4 regions of the Vibrio porteresiae DSM 19223 genome follow, and region 2 is predicted to be linked to each of the others. Evidence: predicted binding sites of a transcription regulator. Region 2 holds the regulator's gene; each other region holds the start of a gene.
What was found. Region 2 encodes CRP, which controls carbon source genes, mostly activating them, when cyclic AMP is high. Its sites were predicted from a motif close to TGTGANNNNNNTCACA; they were not measured.
Positions count from the first base shown of each region.

Region 1: the regulator CRP is predicted to act here: its motif matches at 1,484-1,499, upstream of recB (exodeoxyribonuclease V subunit beta).
Region 3: the regulator CRP is predicted to act here: its motif matches at 1,946-1,961, upstream of malT (HTH-type transcriptional regulator MalT).
Region 4: the regulator CRP is predicted to act here: its motif matches at 1,395-1,410, upstream of cdd (cytidine deaminase).

Region 1 is NZ_AP024895.1:710,812-715,469, forward strand. Features, by position in the region: gene recC (exodeoxyribonuclease V subunit gamma) at 1-1,304, shown strand, start outside; gene recB (exodeoxyribonuclease V subunit beta) at 1,597-4,658, shown strand, end outside.
Region 2 is NZ_AP024895.1:3,303,392-3,308,049, forward strand. Features, by position in the region: gene OCV11_RS15105 (hydrolase) at 1-754, shown strand, start outside; gene OCV11_RS15110 (YheU family protein) at 809-1,018, shown strand; gene OCV11_RS15115 (phosphoribulokinase) at 1,111-1,980, shown strand; gene crp (cAMP-activated global transcriptional regulator CRP) at 2,222-2,854, shown strand; gene OCV11_RS15125 (DUF1338 domain-containing protein) at 2,932-3,720, opposite strand; gene astD (succinylglutamate-semialdehyde dehydrogenase) at 3,795-4,658, opposite strand, start outside.
Region 3 is NZ_AP024896.1:1,856,657-1,861,314, reverse strand. Features, by position in the region: gene malT (HTH-type transcriptional regulator MalT) at 1-1,765, opposite strand, end outside; gene OCV11_RS24890 (glycogen/starch/alpha-glucan phosphorylase) at 2,306-4,658, shown strand, end outside.
Region 4 is NZ_AP024895.1:2,278,163-2,282,820, forward strand. Features, by position in the region: gene sbcB (exodeoxyribonuclease I) at 1-77, shown strand, start outside; gene OCV11_RS10365 (CidA/LrgA family protein) at 112-534, shown strand; gene OCV11_RS10370 (CidB/LrgB family autolysis modulator) at 534-1,223, shown strand; gene cdd (cytidine deaminase) at 1,466-2,359, shown strand; gene purT (formate-dependent phosphoribosylglycinamide formyltransferase) at 2,653-3,828, shown strand; gene OCV11_RS25065 (methyl-accepting chemotaxis protein) at 3,899-4,408, opposite strand; partial or broken gene OCV11_RS25070 (PAS domain-containing protein) at 4,439-4,658, opposite strand, start outside.

The DNA.
Region 1 (4,658 bases), 1.0 Mb from region 2:
ACGATGACCGCTACCTGTTTTTGGAAGCCATGCTCTCAGCACAAAAAACACTGTATATCAGTTATGTAGGACGCTCTATCCAAGACAATACCGAACGCGTTCCTTCGGTTTTGGTTAGTGAGCTATTGGAATATTGCCAACAGAATTACGCGTTATACGGCGATGAAACCTTAGATAGCGACCAGTCGGGCGAGCGATTAGTGGCGCAGTTAGTGCGGCATCACGCCATGGTGCCGTTCAGTCCTGATAGCTTCTTGCGTGATGGCAGTTACGCCCGAGAATGGGTGCCAGCGGCGCTGCGTCAAGGCAGTGCGGCGGGGCAGTTTAATCTTCCGCTGGATGATTATTTGTTGGATGCCACGTTTCCTCTGGAACTCGATCTGGTCGAGCTGCAACGTTTTTGGCGTTTACCAGTGCAGTACTTCTTTAATCGTCGCCTCAAAGTGCAATTTGAAATGCCCCACGCAGTGATGGAAGACGATGAGCCGTTTGCTCTTGGCGGGCTAGAAAGCTATCAATTACGCGATGAGCTTTTGGGTTTATTGCTGAACTGCCAAAGTGAAGTGGAACAACAAGAAGCGATTGCCCACTTTGCTAAACAGCAGCGAGCACAGGGTAAATTACCCGTCGGTGAATTTGGCACCTTAGAGCTGGAAACCAATCGAGTTCAAACCCAAGAATTGGCGCAGCGCATTCGCTTTTTAACCGCGCAGCCCCTTGAGGACATTGAAGTGAATTCTCAACTCAACTTCCTTGGGCAAGGAAAACCAACTCGACTCACCGGCTGGCTGACTCAGGTCTATCAATCAGGGTTACTGCGTTATCGTAGTGGCTCGATTCGCGCGCAAGATATCTTAGCCGCTTGGATTGATCATCTCTGTTTGGCATCCACGGGACATCACAAACCAACGCATGTGATTGGTTACGACCGTAAAGAAGGCGTAGTGCATCAAATATTGCCACCGATGGCATCTAAGGAAGAGGCTGTCGCGATGCTCAATGAGCTGGTGCGTCTGTTCTATCAAGGGCTCACTGAGCCATTAGCCTATTTTCCTCGTACGGCACTCGCCTGTGTTGAAGCTGGATTCTCCCGGGGCAATTGGGTTGATGATGAAGAGAAGTCATTGAAGAAAATGGCAGATACGTTTAACGATGGGTATATGACCACGGGTGAAGGCAATAATCCGTATATTCAACGCATTTGGCCACAATGGCATGATGAACTCGCACAGCAAGTTCGTACCAATAGTGCGTTGGTGTTACAAGCGCCGCGATTGGCAATGCAAGATGGGATGGAACAATGATGGCTTTGAACTTGGGAATGAAGCAGGAATTTGTGGCCGTCAGAAAATCGTTTTTTTGTGTAGGGTGTTCGCTGTACGGCCACGGGTCAGAGGGACCTGTAATTCGGTATCCGTCTGATGATGGATTTCACCATCAGCGCTAAGTTGAAAGAATTCTATCGAGCACCGCGATGGTGCGCTGTGAACAATCTCTCACAAAAACAGGGCATCTTGCTGTTTTATGGTACTAAATAACAATATTGCTGCTTGGATCACATATGTCTTGGCTTACGAATTTAAAGGGTAATGCACCATGTCGGTAACGTCGAAAATCGAACCTATTGCTCTGGATACTATGACATTTCCGCTGCATGGCGCGCGACTGATTGAAGCGTCTGCGGGGACGGGCAAAACCTTTACCATCGCTGGTTTGTATCTGCGCCTTATTTTGGGGCATGGCACAGCTGAAACTCGCCATGCAATGCCGTTAACTGTCGATCAAATCTTGGTGGTGACCTTTACCGAAGCGGCTACGGCAGAGCTGCGAGATCGTATTCGTGCTCGTATTCATGCCGCTAAGATGGCGTTTGCTCGTGGTGTCAGTGAAGACCCAGTGATTAAGCCTTTGCTGGTGGAATACGATGACCATCCTCTTGCGGTGCAACTGCTAACCGAAGCAGAACGTCAGATGGATGAGGCGGCGGTGTATACCATCCATGGTTTTTGTCAGCGCATGCTAACGCAAAATGCTTTTGAATCGGGAAGTCGGTTTAATAACGAATTTGTGACCGATGAGAGTCATTTAAAAGCTCAAGTGGTGGCCGATTACTGGCGTCGTCAGTTTTATCCTTTGCCGCTGCAACTGGCAGCGGAAATTCGTCGTATGTGGGGTTCACCTGCGGATTTATTAGCACGCATTAGTGGTTATTTGACTGGCGCACCGCTTACCTTAACAACTCTGCCCATGAGTGGCGACTTAGCGCAGTTACACCAGCAAAACTTACAGCGAGTGGATGAGCTCAAAGCGCTATGGCGCGAGCACGAATCGGACGTTGAGGGGTGTATTGCCAACTCAGATGTAAATAAGCGCAGTTACACCAAAAAATCCCTGCCAGAGTGGATTGCAGCGGTAAGCCTGTGGGCAAGTTCTGAGACCACAGGCTACGATGTTCCCGATAAGTTAGAACGTTTTTCTCAAGCGGTTTTAATGGAAAAAACGCCTAAAGGCAGCGCGCCGGAGCATCCGCTGTTTGTCGCCATTGAGCAGTTTTTGGCGCAGCCTGTTAATCTTGAAGCGCCACTACTTGCTCATGCGATTAGCGAGTGTCGACAGATGCTGGCTAAAGCCAAGCAAACTAAACAGTGGCTCTCGTTTGATGACCTGCTGACTCAGCTTTCAGCTGCGTTGGATAACGATGATGATGACATTTTGGCAGAGCGAATTCGCCAGCTTTACCCGGTGGCGATGATCGATGAATTCCAAGATACCGACCCATTGCAATACAGTATTTTTAGCCGTATTTACTTGGCGCATCCGCAAACCGGTCTGTTTATGATCGGTGACCCGAAACAGGCGATTTATGCGTTTCGCGGTGCGGACATTTTTACCTATATTCGTGCGCGCAATCAGGTGTCAGCGCATTACACCCTGGGCACCAACTGGCGTTCAAGTGCGGATATGGTAGCGTGCGTCAACCAAGTGTTTGAGCGCCCAGATAGCCCCTTTATTTATGATGAAGACATTCCTTTTTATCCGGTCAAGGCCAGTCCTAAAGCCGATCAAAAAGGGTGGTTCATCGGTAACGAAAAGCAGCCTGCGTTGACTTACTGGTCACCCGATACAGAAGGCTCTTTAATGACCAAAGGGGATTATCTCAACACCATGGCTGAGGCGACGGCCAGCCAAATTCAGACCATTTTAAGTGCTGCGCAGCAAGGTGAGGCGACCTTTAATCAAGATCACGCTATTGCTGCCGGGGATATTGCTGTGTTGGTGAGAACCGGCAGTGAGGGGCGCATGATAAAAGAGGCGCTGGCGGCGCAAGGGATTGCCAGTGTCTACCTTTCTAACCGCGACAGTGTATTTACCAGCAGTGTGGCGAGCGATATTCAGCGTTTGCTACAGGCGGTATTGAACCCAGAAAATGACCGCACGCTAAGAGCGGCGTTGGCAAGTCCGCTGTTTGCGTTGAATGCCAAGCAGCTTGACGCGCTCAATAACGATGAGAACGTGTGGGAAAATGCGGTCAACGAATTTAAATCCTATCGTAAATTGTGGGTTGAGCGTGGTGTATTGCCGATGCTACGCGCGGTACTTAGCCTACGTCATATTGCGGAGCGTTGGCTTGAAGAAGCCGATGGCGAGCGCCATTTGACCGATTACTTGCACATAGGTGAGCTGCTGCAACAAGCTAATCAAGATATCGACAGTGACCACGGTTTGCTGCGTTGGTTAGCGCAGACCATGACCGATGTCGCGCAAGGTTTAGGTGGTAGTGATGACCAAATTCAGCGTTTGGAATCAGAACGTAACTTGGTGCAAATCGTCACTATTCATAAATCGAAAGGGTTGGAGTATGACTTAGTCTTTCTACCGTTTGTGATTGGTTATCGAGCAGCCTCTGAAGGTAAGTACTACGACGCGGCGAGCGGTAAAACCATGTTGGACATTACCGGTAACGAAGCAGCGTTAGCTCAAGCAGATAAAGAACGTTTAGCCGAAGACCTACGTTTGATTTATGTGGCGTTAACCCGTGCGGTATATGGCTGCTTTATTGGTGTCGCGCCGCTGCGTAATGGGCGTTCGACTCAAGAGCCTACCGGAGTGCATCAAAGTGCCATGGGCTTTTTGCTGCAAAATGGCCAAGCCGGTGGCATTGAATTACTCGATAGTTCACTGACTGCGGCGATTGAACACTTGAATGCGTTGGTAAATGAACCGCCAACGCGTCCTGAACAGCCATTTCGAGCGCTCGAAAAACCACATGATTCTTTGCCTGTTAATGAACTGCAAACGACGATAGATCGCCACTGGCGTATCACCAGTTATTCAGGGTTGGTGAAGCAAGGCAGCCATCAGAGTGTCGATGCGACGGTAGAGATTTCTGGCTTTGATATTGATTCTGCCGATGAACAAGATGAAACCTTACTGCTCGAACCTGAGCGTTCGATTTTTACCTTTCCGCGAGGGGCGCAGCCAGGAACATTTTTGCATAGCTTGTTTGAGCATGTGGAGTTCACTCAACCTGCTGGAAGTGACAGTAACCAGCAAATCATCATGGAGTTGATGGAACGAGAGCAACTCGACGTTGAGTGGCTACCCGTTCTAACGCAACTGATTGATTCGGTGATGAATACACCCTTAGATGGCAAGGA
Region 2 (4,658 bases):
ATACGCTAATGGGTTGATGCACGCATTTGCCACACAAGGTTGGAACTCGGTACTGATGCATTTTAGAGGTTGTAGTGGTCGCCCAAACCGCCTCGCTCGCGCTTATCATTCGGGTGAAACCTCCGATGCGCGCTGGGTGCTCGAGTATATTCGCCAACACTACCCTAATCGAATCGTTATTGCAGCGGGTGTCTCATTAGGCGGCAACATGCTAGTGAACTACTTAGCTGAATATGCTGACGATCCGATAGTGCAAGCAGCGACAATTATCTCTGCACCGTTAGACTTGGCATCATGCTCCGATCGTATCGAAATAGGCTTTTCCAAGGTCTATCGCGATTACTTAATGCGCTCGTTAAAAAGTAATGCGTTACTGAAAATCGAACTGCTGCACCAGCAACTGGGTATTGATGCTGAACAAATCAAGCAGCTGCGCCGTTTACGTGACTTTGATGATTTAATTACAGCTCCGCTCCATGGTTTTTCTGATGCCCAAGATTACTATCAGCGCTGTTCTGGTTTGGCTAAATTACCCCAGATTTCGGTTCCAACACTATTGCTGCAAGCCAAAGATGATCCCTTTATGACCGATAAGGTGATACCCACTTTTCCACTTCCTGCGCATGTGGAATATCGTCTGCTTGCTCATGGTGGTCATGTGGGTTTTGTCAGTGGTTCATTATTCAAACCACAATATTGGCTTGAAGAGTACTTACCAAAGCACTTTCAACATTGGGTTAGTCACGCTAATTAGACATCTATTTTTACAGACAAGAGTGGCATTACACCGCTCATGTTAGAGGTATTTATGAACATCCCTTGGCAACAAATTGCCCCAGAAACACTCGATAACTTGATTCGCGAATTTGTTCTGCGTGAAGGCACCGATTACGGTACCCACGAAGTCTCTCTCGACACTAAGGTCGAGCAGGTAAAAAAACAAATACAAGCAGGTGAAGCAATCATTGTTTACTCAGAATTACATGAAACAGTAGACATAAAACTACGCCACGCATAATTGCCAGATGAGGGAAGAAAAAACCATGCTATAGTGAATCCACTTAGGTTTGGAATTCCCTTAAACAAGGACAACAAGAGACAAGGTTTGTCATGTCAGCGAAACATCCTATTATTGCCGTTACAGGTTCTTCCGGTGCTGGAACAACGACGACATCTGAAGCGTTCCGCAAAATGTTTAACATGATGTCAGTAAGACCTGCTTGGGTTGAAGGTGATAGTTTTCACCGATTTACGCGCCCAGAAATGGACGTTGAAATTCGAAAAGCACGCGAGCAAGGTCGTCATATCAGTTATTTTGGCCCACAAGCCAATGACTTTCCCACGTTAGAAGAGTTCTTTCGTCAATACGGGAAAGATGGCACCGGCCAAATTCGCCGTTATCTCCATACGTTTGATGAAGCTGTACCTTACAACCAAATGCCAGGTACCTTTACACCTTGGCAAGATTTACCCGAAAACACCGATGTGCTGTTTTACGAAGGGTTGCATGGTGGCGTAGTCGATGGAGAGGTAAACGTGGCGCAACATGTTGATTTTTTGATCGGCATGGTACCCATCGTTAACCTTGAATGGATTCAAAAGTATGTCCGAGATACACGCGATAGAGGTCATTCTCGTGAAGCCGTGATGGATTCTATTGTTCGCTCGATGGATGATTACCTCAATTACATCACGCCACAGTTTTCTCGTACGCACATCAACTTTCAACGTGTTCCGACGGTCGACACATCCAACCCACTAAATGCGAAAGGCATTCCAAGTTTAGACGAAAGTTTTGTTGTTATACGCCTTCGCGGCATAAAAAACGTCGATTTCCCCTATCTGCTCGCTATGATAGATGGATCATTTATGTCACGGCATAACACCATTGTCGTTCCTGGCGGGAAAATGGGGTTTGCGATGGAATTGATTGTGCGTCCGATACTGCAACAACTGATAGACAGCGGCAAAATTGGTTAATTCATCACATGTAAATTTCGCTTACTTTTCATACCGTGATCATAAGCACGTTTTTGCGCAATAAAACGGCCAAACGACACGATTAAAGTCAAGAAATTCGCAGTGAAAAAGGATACTATTCTTTAACGGAAACAAGATAACTTGCAGTGAATCCAAACTCTTCTTATTCTAGTAAGCCTGAATAAGGCTTCGCTAAATTATGGATAGCGGCAAGCGTACCCTGCAGAGGAAGTGAGATATTATGGTTCTAGGTAAACCTCAAACAGACCCAACATTAGAGTGGTTTCTTTCACACTGTCATATTCACAAATACCCATCAAAAAGCACTTTGATTCATGCGGGTGAGAAGGCAGAAACGCTGTATTACATCGTAAAAGGTTCTGTTGCGGTATTAATTAAAGATGAAGAAGGCAAGGAGATGATCCTTTCCTATCTGAATCAGGGTGATTTTATCGGTGAACTTGGTCTTTTCGAAGAAGGTCAAGAACGTAGCGCCTGGGTTCGCGCGAAATCTCCATGTGAAGTAGCTGAAATTTCATTTAAGAAATTCCGTCAGCTAATTCAAGTTAACCCAGACATTCTAATGCGTCTTTCTGGTCAAATGGCACGTCGCCTACAAGTGACCAGCCAAAAAGTGGGCGATTTAGCCTTCCTTGATGTGACTGGCCGTATTGCTCAGACTCTTTTGAATCTAGCAAAACAACCTGATGCAATGACCCACCCAGATGGTATGCAAATTAAAATTACCCGTCAGGAAATTGGTCAAATCGTTGGTTGTTCACGTGAAACGGTTGGTCGTATTCTCAAGATGCTTGAAGAACAAAACCTTATTTCTGCACACGGCAAAACTATCGTCGTGTACGGCACCCGTTAATTCGTACTCACAAGCAACGAATGAGAAAAACCACCCTTGGGGTGGTTTTTTTTGTTCGCGAAACAGTAGGTAATATTTTACTGTCGGTGAGTACTTTCAAAGATTTTATCTGCTGACGCTTCAACAAACCCTTGATATAAGTTGCCGTCACTCATGACATAGCGCTTAGCAAACTCATAAAAGCCACCGGGAATCATGGCCGTGACATCATCAAAGCTCACTTCAACCTTGTCGGCCAAGGTAGAGGATTGCTCAAGCAACACCTCAGGAGAACCTTTGACCTCTCCCCCAGCTTCATTAATGGCAAAACCGTGACTGCGTAAATGCGCATTAACCTGCGTCACCTCTTCAAACGCTCTCAGTTGATTAACACTCACGGTGAAGTGATTCGCTCCATAGCCGTGCGCCGCTAACCAACCCGCGTATTCGCTTTCTGCAGCCAAAATTTGGTAATCGGTGTAAGTTAAAGACCAAGGTCTTCCTTGCCACAAAAACGATGGCACAGTGACTTGAGGAACCGAATCAAGCAATTGATGAATCAGCTTTTGTGCTGGCATACTCAGTTCACCCACTAGCAGTTCACTGATAAAGACTTTAGGTAACTTGGGATCTGGATGTTGTAAATGACGGGCATATAGCTTTTTGGCAACAAAACGATATTCGCCGCCAACTTGATAACCTTCGGCAAGAAAAGGCTGCATCAGCACCTCTAAACCGAGTTGTGGACTGCGAAACGTGCGTAAGGCAATGTGGTCATTGATTAATGGTTCGTTTTCTTGCAGCAATTGGTGAACTTTGTCCGCCGATGGACACAAACGGGTAATGTAATCTTGCCACAAATGATCAAACAGTTGGACAGCACTCATAGCTTCTCCTTATCTGTGAAATAGCGACCATCTTCCCCTAAGTTCGCCGCCACACGTAAACTGCGTTCGCGTATTCATAACTCAATACCTGGACTTAACTGCGCGGGTAATTCAGCGCACTCCCCTTCCATTGATGCCATCGGATAAGCACAATAATCCGCGGCATAATAGGCACTTGGGCGCAAATTACCGGATGCCCCCGGACCACCAAATGGTGCATCACTGCTCGCCCCCGTCAGCTGTCGATTGCGGTTAACAATGCCGGCGCGAATGTGGTCAATGAAATACTGCCACTCATCATCTTGAGTCGAAATAAGCCCCGCAGAAAGTCCAAAGCGAGTATTGTTGGCTTCCGTCACCGCCTGCTTTAAATCTTGATAACGAATCACTTGCAGTAATGGTCCGAAATACTCTTCATCAGGTAACTCTTCAATAGAGGAAACATCGATAATCCCTGGGGTCACAAACGCCGCATGAGTGTTCTTCGCCTCAAGTAAAATCTCACCGCCTAAGGTTTCAAGATGCGCCTGCGCAGCCACAATACTTTGCGCAGCATGAACAGAAATTAAGGTTCCCATAAACGGTTCGGGGTGGGCAAAAGGCTGATCGATGCGCAGTTTCTGAGTTGCTGAAACTAATCGCACCAAAAGCTCATCACCTTTATCACCAATAGGTACAAATAACCTACGAGCGCAGGTACAACGTTGCCCCGCACTGATAAATGCCGATTGAATAATCGTATAAATGGCAGCGTCTAACTCACCAAACGCTTCGGAGATCACGAGTGGATTATTGCCACCCATCTCTAGCGCCAGCATCTTTCCTGGTTGCCCTGCAAACTGACGATGCAGTAACTGCCCAGTTGCCGCGCTACCAGTGAACAGCAAACCATCAATCCCTTTAGATTGAGCTAAGGCAATGCCCGTCTCTTTTGCTCC
Region 3 (4,658 bases), on a different replicon from region 2:
GATGTTCTTGAATGAAGAGTAGGGCGGTATCTTGAATATCGTAGGCGGCTTGTGAGTATCCTTGAGCGAGCAAAATTTCACTTTGTTGCGCCATTGCCCAGAGCGCCTGCGGGTAGACTTGATATTGGCGTGCGAGCTTTTCTGTTTGCTGCATCATTGATAAACCGCGACTCAAATCGCCCAGTACGTGATTCACTTCCCCCACCACCGAGGTTGCGACAATGCGGCTTTGGTAAATCGTGCCATCAAGAACGCTCAATGCCTGCTCGGCGAGAGAAAGAGCCAGCTCAGGCTGGTTTTGGTTAATCGCAATTTGCGCCTTTAAGGCATTGAATTCGGCCTGTTCACGCTCTGTCGGTTGAACACCTAATCGCTGCATATGGTGATCGGCTTGCTCCAATAAGCTGGCGACTTCATCGTAACGATGCTGACTTTGAGCCAGCCAAGCTTGCATTAAACAGAGTGTCGGTTCGCGATAGAGAGTATCTTCATCAAGGGCGTTAATGCCGTGTTCAAGCGCTTCCAATGCGCCTTGGTTGAACATCCCCCAGCCGTAATGTTTCAAAATATCTGTTTGGAGCACAACATCTTGAGCAATGCTAGCGTGGTGTAAGGCGAGGTTTGGGTTATGTTCGTCGAGCCATGCTTGAGTTGCTTGTGAATGCAATAGAGATTCTTGATCGGCCATCTTTGCTTTGCGTTGATGGCAAAGAAATTCAGCGAAAAGGTGATGAAAGCGAAACCACTCTTCTCGGCCTTGATGATGAGTAGGTATGGCGTTCATTGGCCAGATAAAGAGTCCTGAGCGTACGAGCAATTCAATTTTGCCAAGGGCATCTGGACAGCCGGTAATGGTCGATGCCATGTTGGCGGTGAAATACTCCATAACCGAGCTGCGCATCAAAAAGATCTGGGTGGGGGGATCGAGACGTGCAAACACCTCTTCCATCAAATAGTCCCATAAATGGGAGTGATCTATGGGTAAGGATCGGATTGCCCCCTCTTCTCGAGAGGCATGTGTCGATCCTAATTCTTTGGTGCCTAATGCATTAAAAAGATCGATGCTGGCTATCTGTTTGGTTTGTAAGGCGACCAATTGCAGAGCCGATGGCCAGCCTTCGATGTAGTCACACAATCGCTGCGCTTGTTTTAAGGTGAGCGTTTGTCCTACACGTTGCTGCATGAAACGCAGCGTTTCATCGACATCGAAAGCCAATTGCTGGTGGTCAATTTCGATCATCTGATCTCTTACCCGCAAGTTTGCTGTACCGAGTGGCGGCAACACACGGGAAGTGATCACTATGGTGAGATGGTTCGATAAATGCTTTAAGAAAAAGCGCATCGCTTCGTGAAGTTCATCATTGTGGATCTGATGATAGTCATCTAACACCAAATAAGCGTGTTGTTGGAAAGAGTCCAATTCGCTTAGCAACGTCGCAAATAGGGCAGTGAGAGATGCATATTGATGCCGCTCCACCAGCATTTGTGCATTGGAACAACTGTTATCGGTTGCCTTATTTAAGGCTCTGACTAAGTAGTTAACGAATCGGTAACTATCATTGTCACTCTCATCAATACTGAACCAACCTACCTGTTTTTGCTGGCTCAGCCAGTCCAACACCATAGTGGTTTTGCCATAACCTGCAGGAGAGCGTAATAGCACCAACTTTGATTGAGCCGCTTGTGTTAATAACGACAGAATGCGTGGCCGTTTTATGGTGTTATTTTGATGCTCCGGTTGACTCAGTTTAGAAGGGATCCACATGATTTTTCACCATCATGACGCTTGATCACTAATAAGGATCAAACGTCGCTATCCATAGAGATCGCAAATACTTGCGTGAAGACGATCATTGCCATCGATCATGTGTATTGCATGTCGAATGGCTTGTCGATCATCGTTATGCCGATCAACATCTTGTAATCGCTAACTACGCCCTATTTATGTGATGTAACTCACTTTTAATCACTGAGTGAAGCGCTTAATCGATTAGTACTTGTACAGGAATAGCTGAAAATCGAACAAAAAATAACTTATTTTTGTGATGTAGTATGCATTTCGTACAGATAAAACGCCCTCCAACTGCCTATGCAACGAAAAGCAGAGCTAATGTTATCAAATACACATTGGTGATTTAGGGTGGGTAAGTATGCTCACCCGTTTTGTCGCCACAGTAAAACAGGTACGGCATTTCTACGCCTTCTGATCTCCTCCTCGTTGTATGACAGGGAGGAGGAGGTGTCTTAATTGAAAGAGATGCACGATATGTCTCAGATGGATAAAACCGAAAAGTGAGATTTCTCGATGAAACCGACTCAAAAGTACCCCTTTGATAAAGCGCTATTTCAAAACAACGTTAAACGCCACCTCAACGCAACTTACGCAACAACGGTGGAACATGCGTCAACGCACGCTTGGTATTTGGCGATGGCACGAGCTTTGGCCGAATTAACCATGTTTAATTTGCTGGAGACTGAGCAAGATCAACGCATCGTCAAAGCAAAAAGCCTCAATTATTTATCATTGGAGTTTTTGATTGGTCGCCTTACTGGTAATAACCTAATCAGTTTAGGTTTGTACGAACCGGTTGCCGAAGCCATGGAGGGTCTTGGACAGAACTTAACGGATTTGTTGGAAGAAGAACGCGATCCTTCCTTAGGTAATGGTGGTTTGGGTCGATTAGCGGCATGTTACATGGACTCTTGCGCTGCTTTGGAATATCCAACAGTCGGGTACGGTTTGCACTATGAATATGGGCTATTTAAACAGTCGTTTGAAAATGGTCAGCAAAAAGAAGCCCCCGATGCTTGGCAGGGGATTGAAGGGTATCCTTGGGAAGTCGCTCGTCCAGAATTTAAACAAGATATCGGTTTTTACGGACATGTTGAAGTCAACTATGTTGACGGTGAAGAAAAGCGCCATTGGGTACCTGGCATGTTGATTCAGGCAATGCCATGGGATTTACCTATCGTGGGGTATGAAAATGACACCGTCTATCCATTGCGTCTGTGGGAAGCGCGAGCCATTGCGCCATTCTCATTGGAAAGCTTTAACAACGGCAACTATTTTGAAGCGCAACATGCTCTTATCGATGCAGATAACATTACTAAGGTGTTGTATCCAAATGATAACCATGAAAAGGGTAAAACACTGCGTTTGATGCAACAGTATTTCCATAGTGCCGCTTCGATCCGAGATATTTTACGCCGTCATACCAACGCTGGTTTCTCTCTTGAAGAGTTACCAGAACACGAAACCGTGCAATTAAACGATACTCACCCAACCATCGCGATCCCTGAATTGATGCGTATTTTCATCGATGAAAAAGGGCTCTCTTGGGATAAAGCGTGGAGCATTTGTAGCCGTACATTTGCTTACACCAACCACACGCTATTGCCGGAAGCGTTGGAAACATGGGATGAAGGTCTGATTCAACGTTTGTTGCCGCGCCATATGGAAATCATCTATGAAATTAACCGCCGTTTCTTACTTGAAGTGAGCGCTAAATGGCCGGGTGATGTATCAAAGCAACAAAAACTTTCCGTCATTCAGGAAGGCTTCCATCGCATGGTGCGCATGGCAAACCTATGTGTGGTGGGATCTTACGCGGTCAATGGGGTGGCTGCTTTGCACTCTGAATTGGTCAAACGCCAACTATTCCCTGAATTCCATGAGCTCTATCCCACTCGTTTGAAGAACGTGACCAACGGGATCACGCCACGTCGTTGGCTCAAATATTGTAACCCTGGCTTGTCAGATCTGATCTCTGAAAAGATTGGTGACCAATGGCCATCGGATCTTGCTCAATTGCAACGAATTGCTAATTACGCTGACGACACTGCGTTCCAAAAACGCTTTATGGCCGTGAAGAAGGAAAACAAAGAGCGTTTGGCAAAATGGGTGCAAGAGAACATGAATATCACCCTCGATACCAATGCCATTTTCGATGTTCAGATTAAACGTCTACACGAATATAAGCGTCAGCATCTGAATATGTTGCATATTTTGTCGCTATATCATCGCCTTAAAACCGATCCTACTTTCGATATGCAGCCTCGAGTGGTGTTCTTTGCTGCAAAGGCAGCGCCAGGCTATTACCTAGCAAAAGAGATCATCTTTGCTATCAACAAGATTGCCGAAAAAATCAATTCCGATGCCAGCATCAATGGCAAATTGAAAGTGGTATTCGTGCCTGATTACCGCGTTAGCATGGCGGAAATCATTATTCCTGCAGCGGATGTTTCCGAACAGATTTCTACCGCAGGGAAAGAAGCGTCAGGTACCGGCAACATGAAGTTAGCGCTCAATGGGGCATTAACCATCGGTACGATGGATGGGGCGAACGTCGAAATTCGCGAAGAAGTCGGTGACGATAATATCTACATCTTTGGTTTAGATATCGATGGAGTGCATGAGCTTCGTTCACATGGCTACAACCCATATGATTTTTATCAAGCGGATCCACTGCTCAAGGCTTCGTTAGATTTGCTACTTGGTGAGGAATTCACCCCTGGCGAACCGGGAAAACTACGCGCAACTTACGACAGTTTGCTCAACGGTGGTGACCCGTATTTAGTGCTAGCTGACTTTGCTTCGTATGTGGATGCTCAGCAGCGTATCGATACCGATTATCGCGATACCGCAGGGTGGGCGAAAA
Region 4 (4,658 bases), 1.0 Mb from region 2:
ACGAACATGAAAGCGATGCTCAGAAAATCGCGATATTAAAAGCCGTATATCGGTATGTAGAACAACTCGCCTCTTAAATTTGGTTTGTCTTTCTTCTGATGTGACATTTTTATGATAAACACACTTCTAAAATACGTGGTTTCCTTCGCCCTGATCTTTATCTGTTTGACGATCGGAAACTGGATACAACACCTGCTGGGAGTTGCGATTCCTGGCAGTATCTTTGGCATGCTCCTTCTTTTTGCTCTCTTGGCCAGCGGTTTCGCGCCCGTTGACTGGGTCCGTCCTGGAGCGCACCTTTTTATCCGCTACATGATGTTGTTATTTGTCCCTATCAGCGTAGGGCTTATGAACCACTTTGATATGCTGCTCTCCAATGCGTGGGCCATTCTGGCAAGCGCCATCGGTGGCAGTGCACTGGTCATGGTGACGTTGGGCTTAATTTTGGACCGTTTTTTAAACGCCGACAGTAAGCGCATCAATGTGAAAGCCGATATCAAAGCCGACACCAAAAGCGTTAAGGGGAAAGCATAATGTGGCTCGTACTTACCTTAGTGGTCTTTTTTATCTGTCGCTGGATTGCGACAAAAATTCATTCACCCATCGCTAACCCGCTGTTAATGAGTATCGTGGCGTTAATCGTTATTTTGATGGTATTTGGTATCGACTTTGACACCTACTACGCCGATAACGTCTACATTAGTGACTTGCTTGCTCCTGCCGTGGTCGCCCTTGCATTTCCGCTCTACGAGCAGTTACCGCAAATTCGCGCTAATTGGCGCATTATCATGCTGGCTTGTACCGTTGGTAGCTTAATGTCGATGATAACGGCGAGTTTTATTGCGGTGGTGATGGGGACGAACTTGACCCTGATTGCCTCTCTTATGGCAAAATCGGTGACCACGCCAATTGCGATGGAAGTTGCCCGTAACTTAGGTGGCGAACCCTCTATCGCAGCGATTGTCGTGGTGTTGGTGGGTTTGTTTGGGGCGATTTTGGGGTATCCAATTTTTAAACTACTGAATATCACCCACCCCATTGCACGCGGCTTAACCATGGGGTCAGTCTCTCACGCGTTGGGCACCGCAACCTGCGCTGAACGTGACGGCCAAGAAGGTGCATTCAGCTCACTCGCGCTTGTGCTCTGCGGGATTATCACCTCAATATTGGCACCGATTGTCTTTACTGCTGTTCTTTGGCTACATCATATTGTGGTTGGCTAAAAAGACAAAACAGCTCAAATAACGAGCTTCGCAAATCCAGTGTGAATCAATATGTGATGGCGGGTTGCTGAAAAGTTAACCCGTCTTATTTTATCGGTTGCATGGATGTAATCGATCCCAAGTGTGATCTCACTCTCTTTATGTAACAATAAACAATCGTTTCATTTTAAATGTGACATTTATCACACCTTTGTTTTGTGTGTCTCTTACACTATTGTTCCATAAACAAACAAGGACAGCTTATGAAAGGCCGTATTCAGGAGGCACTGAACAGCTTACCACCGCAGATCGCTGAGTATCTGACTCCAATTGTATTAGCTCACGATTTTGACGCGACTATCTCTGCGGAACAATTCAGCCAACTTATTGAAATCTCAGGTTATCAAGACGCTGATTTGCGAGTCTGTTTACTGCCATTAGCCGCCGCTTACGCTTATGTTCCTATTTCCAATTTTTATGTGGGAGCATTGGTTCGTGGCCTAAGTGGACGCCTCTATTTTGGCGCCAATATGGAATTTTCCGGCGCGCAGCTTGGTCAAACTATCCATGCCGAACAGGCAGGTATCAGCCATGCGTGGACCAAAGGTGAACAAGGTATTGTGGATGTCACCGTGAACCACACACCTTGCGGTCACTGTCGTCAATTTATGAATGAATTGACCACCGCCAAAACACTGAAAATTCAATTGCCACAAAGAGTTGGACAAACTCTACAACACTACTTGCCTGAATCGTTTGGCCCAGCGGATCTCGACATCACCACGCTACTCATGGGTAAGATCGATCACGGTTATACCAGCGACAGTGACAGTGAACTGGTCCAGTTAGGCGTTCAAGCATTAAATCGCAGCCATGCTCCTTACACGCAAAACTTCAGTGGCGTGGCTTTAGCAACGAGTACCGGCAACAGCTACAGCGGCGCTTATGCGGAAAACGCAGCGTTTAACCCTAGCCTACCACCACTGCAAGTGGCTCTGGTTCAGTTGCGCATGGGTGGAGATGAGTTTTCCACCATGACTCACGCTGCGTTAGCAGAAATGGCGACCGCATCGATTAGCCATCTTGCCTGCACTCAATCAACGTTAGAAGCGATTAATCCGGATATTGAGCTTGAGTACGTAGCACTCTCCTCATAATGATGGTTTGGGCAAAAGCCTCACCTGTGGCTTTTGCCCTAATTTACCTACAACAATTGGTTGAATATCTGAAGTACCGCCAAGCTCTCTTTTTTTCCACCCGACTCACCGCATAATGATTAAAATTTATGTGCTAACCGTTATGGTTCAATGACATAAAGACGTCATTATTCCAGCGTATACTAGCCCACATTATTTCCATACCAGCGGCACGCAAACGTTTGCTTTTCTATTTTTTTTGCGTATCATTGCCGCAACTTCACAAAGTGATACAAACGTAATAAGGATTCCGTATGTTGGGGACTGCAACCCGAGCTAATGCTACTCGTGTTTTACTTCTTGGTTCTGGTGAGCTAGGCAAAGAAGTGGCGATTGAATGTCAACGCCTAGGCCTAGAAGTGATTGCCTGTGACCGATACGCTGATGCGCCTGCTATGCAAGTGGCACATCGCAGCTATGTGTTCAATATGCTTGATGGCGAAGAGCTACAAAAAGTCATTGAAGCAGAAAAGCCACACTTTGTGGTCCCAGAAGTTGAAGCCATTGCCACCGCTAAGTTGGTTGAATTGGAAGCACAAGGTTTAAACGTTGTTCCTACCGCTAACGCGACACGTTTAACCATGAACCGTGAAGGTATTCGTCGCCTAGCAGCAGAAGAGCTGTCTCTTCCAACGTCACCTTACCGTTTCGCAGACAACTACGAAGATTTCGCAGCGGCTGTCACTGAAGTGGGTATCCCTTGCGTGTGTAAGCCAGTAATGAGTTCATCAGGCAAAGGCCAAAGCGTTATTAAGACTGAAGCCGACATCGACAAAGCGTGGCAATACGCTCAAGAAGGCGGTCGCACTGGCGCTGGTCGTGTAATTGTGGAAGGCTTTATCGACTTCGATTACGAAATTACCCTGCTGACCGTTCGTGCTGTTGATGGCGTTCACTTCTGCGCACCTATCGGCCATCGTCAAGAAGACGGTGACTATCGTGAATCATGGCAGCCACAAGTGATGTCTGAAAACGCGCTAAAAGCAGCTGAATACGTTGCAGAACAAGTGGTTAATGCCCTTGGTGGTTACGGCCTATTTGGTGTTGAGCTGTTCGTTAAAGGCGACAAAGTGATCTTCAATGAAGTGTCACCTCGTCCACACGATACCGGCTTAGTAACACTGGTTTCTCAAGACATGTCTGAGTTTGCGTTGCACGTACGTGCCTTCACTCGTATGCCTGTAGGTAAAATTACCCAATACGGTCCTTGTGCATCTGCCGCCATTCTTGGTCAAGGCACCTCACAAAACATCGCTTACAGTGGTTTAGAAGAAGCGCTAGCAATGCCACAAACGCAAATTCGCCTATTCGCAAAACCAGAAATCAATGGTCGTCGCCGTCTAGGTGTTGCTCTGGCTCGTGCTAAAGACACGCAAAAAGCAGTTGATGCTGCGATTGCCTGTGCAAAAGCAGTTAAAATCGAATACTGATTTCCAGTTCTGTAGTGATTAAAAAAGCGCGTGTTCAACGCGCTTTTTTGTGCCTGTCATTTAGAAAACTCTAGCGTTCCACATCGGATTTCAGAGCACTGACTGTCTCAGCGATATTCTCGGCCCCCGATTTGATGGCATCGATTAACTCCTGAGTACGATGCAATTGGTCATTACACTCTTCAACACGGCGTTGAATCGATTCCATCGTCTCTTCTGAATTCTGAGTTAATTCAGTATTGCGTTTTACAATCGTGCCAATTTCGTCGGTTGCTTTTGACGTATTGGACGCCAGAGTGCGCACTTCATCGGCTACCACAGCAAATCCGCGACCATATTCCCCTGCGCGAGCCGCTTCTATCGCTGCATTCAATGCCAATAGATTGGTTTGATCGGCAATTTTCGAAATGGTGGTTACGATTTGGGTGATCTGCTGCGACTGTGCCGCCAACTGCTGCATCAAGCCACTCGCCTTGCCAACATCCTTGGTAATGTTGCTCGCCACGTCTACTGCTTGATGTAATGTACTTGCGCCATCAATCGCAATCTCAACGGTTTGTTGCGACGTCTGCTGTGCCATATCAGAGGCGTTTTCAATGGCCTGCTGTTGCTTCACACGCCGGGTAATATCGGTCGCGAACTTAACCACTCGCACGACCTTGCCAGATTCATCCATCACGGGATTATAGGTCGCTTCCAACCAGATCGATTGACCGTTTTTGCCTTTGCGTTCAAACATGCCGCAGGAAAACTTTCCTTTCGCCAAATCAGGCCAGAACTGAGGATTTTGCTGTAAAAAATCTTCTTTGCAGAACATGCGATGATGTTGA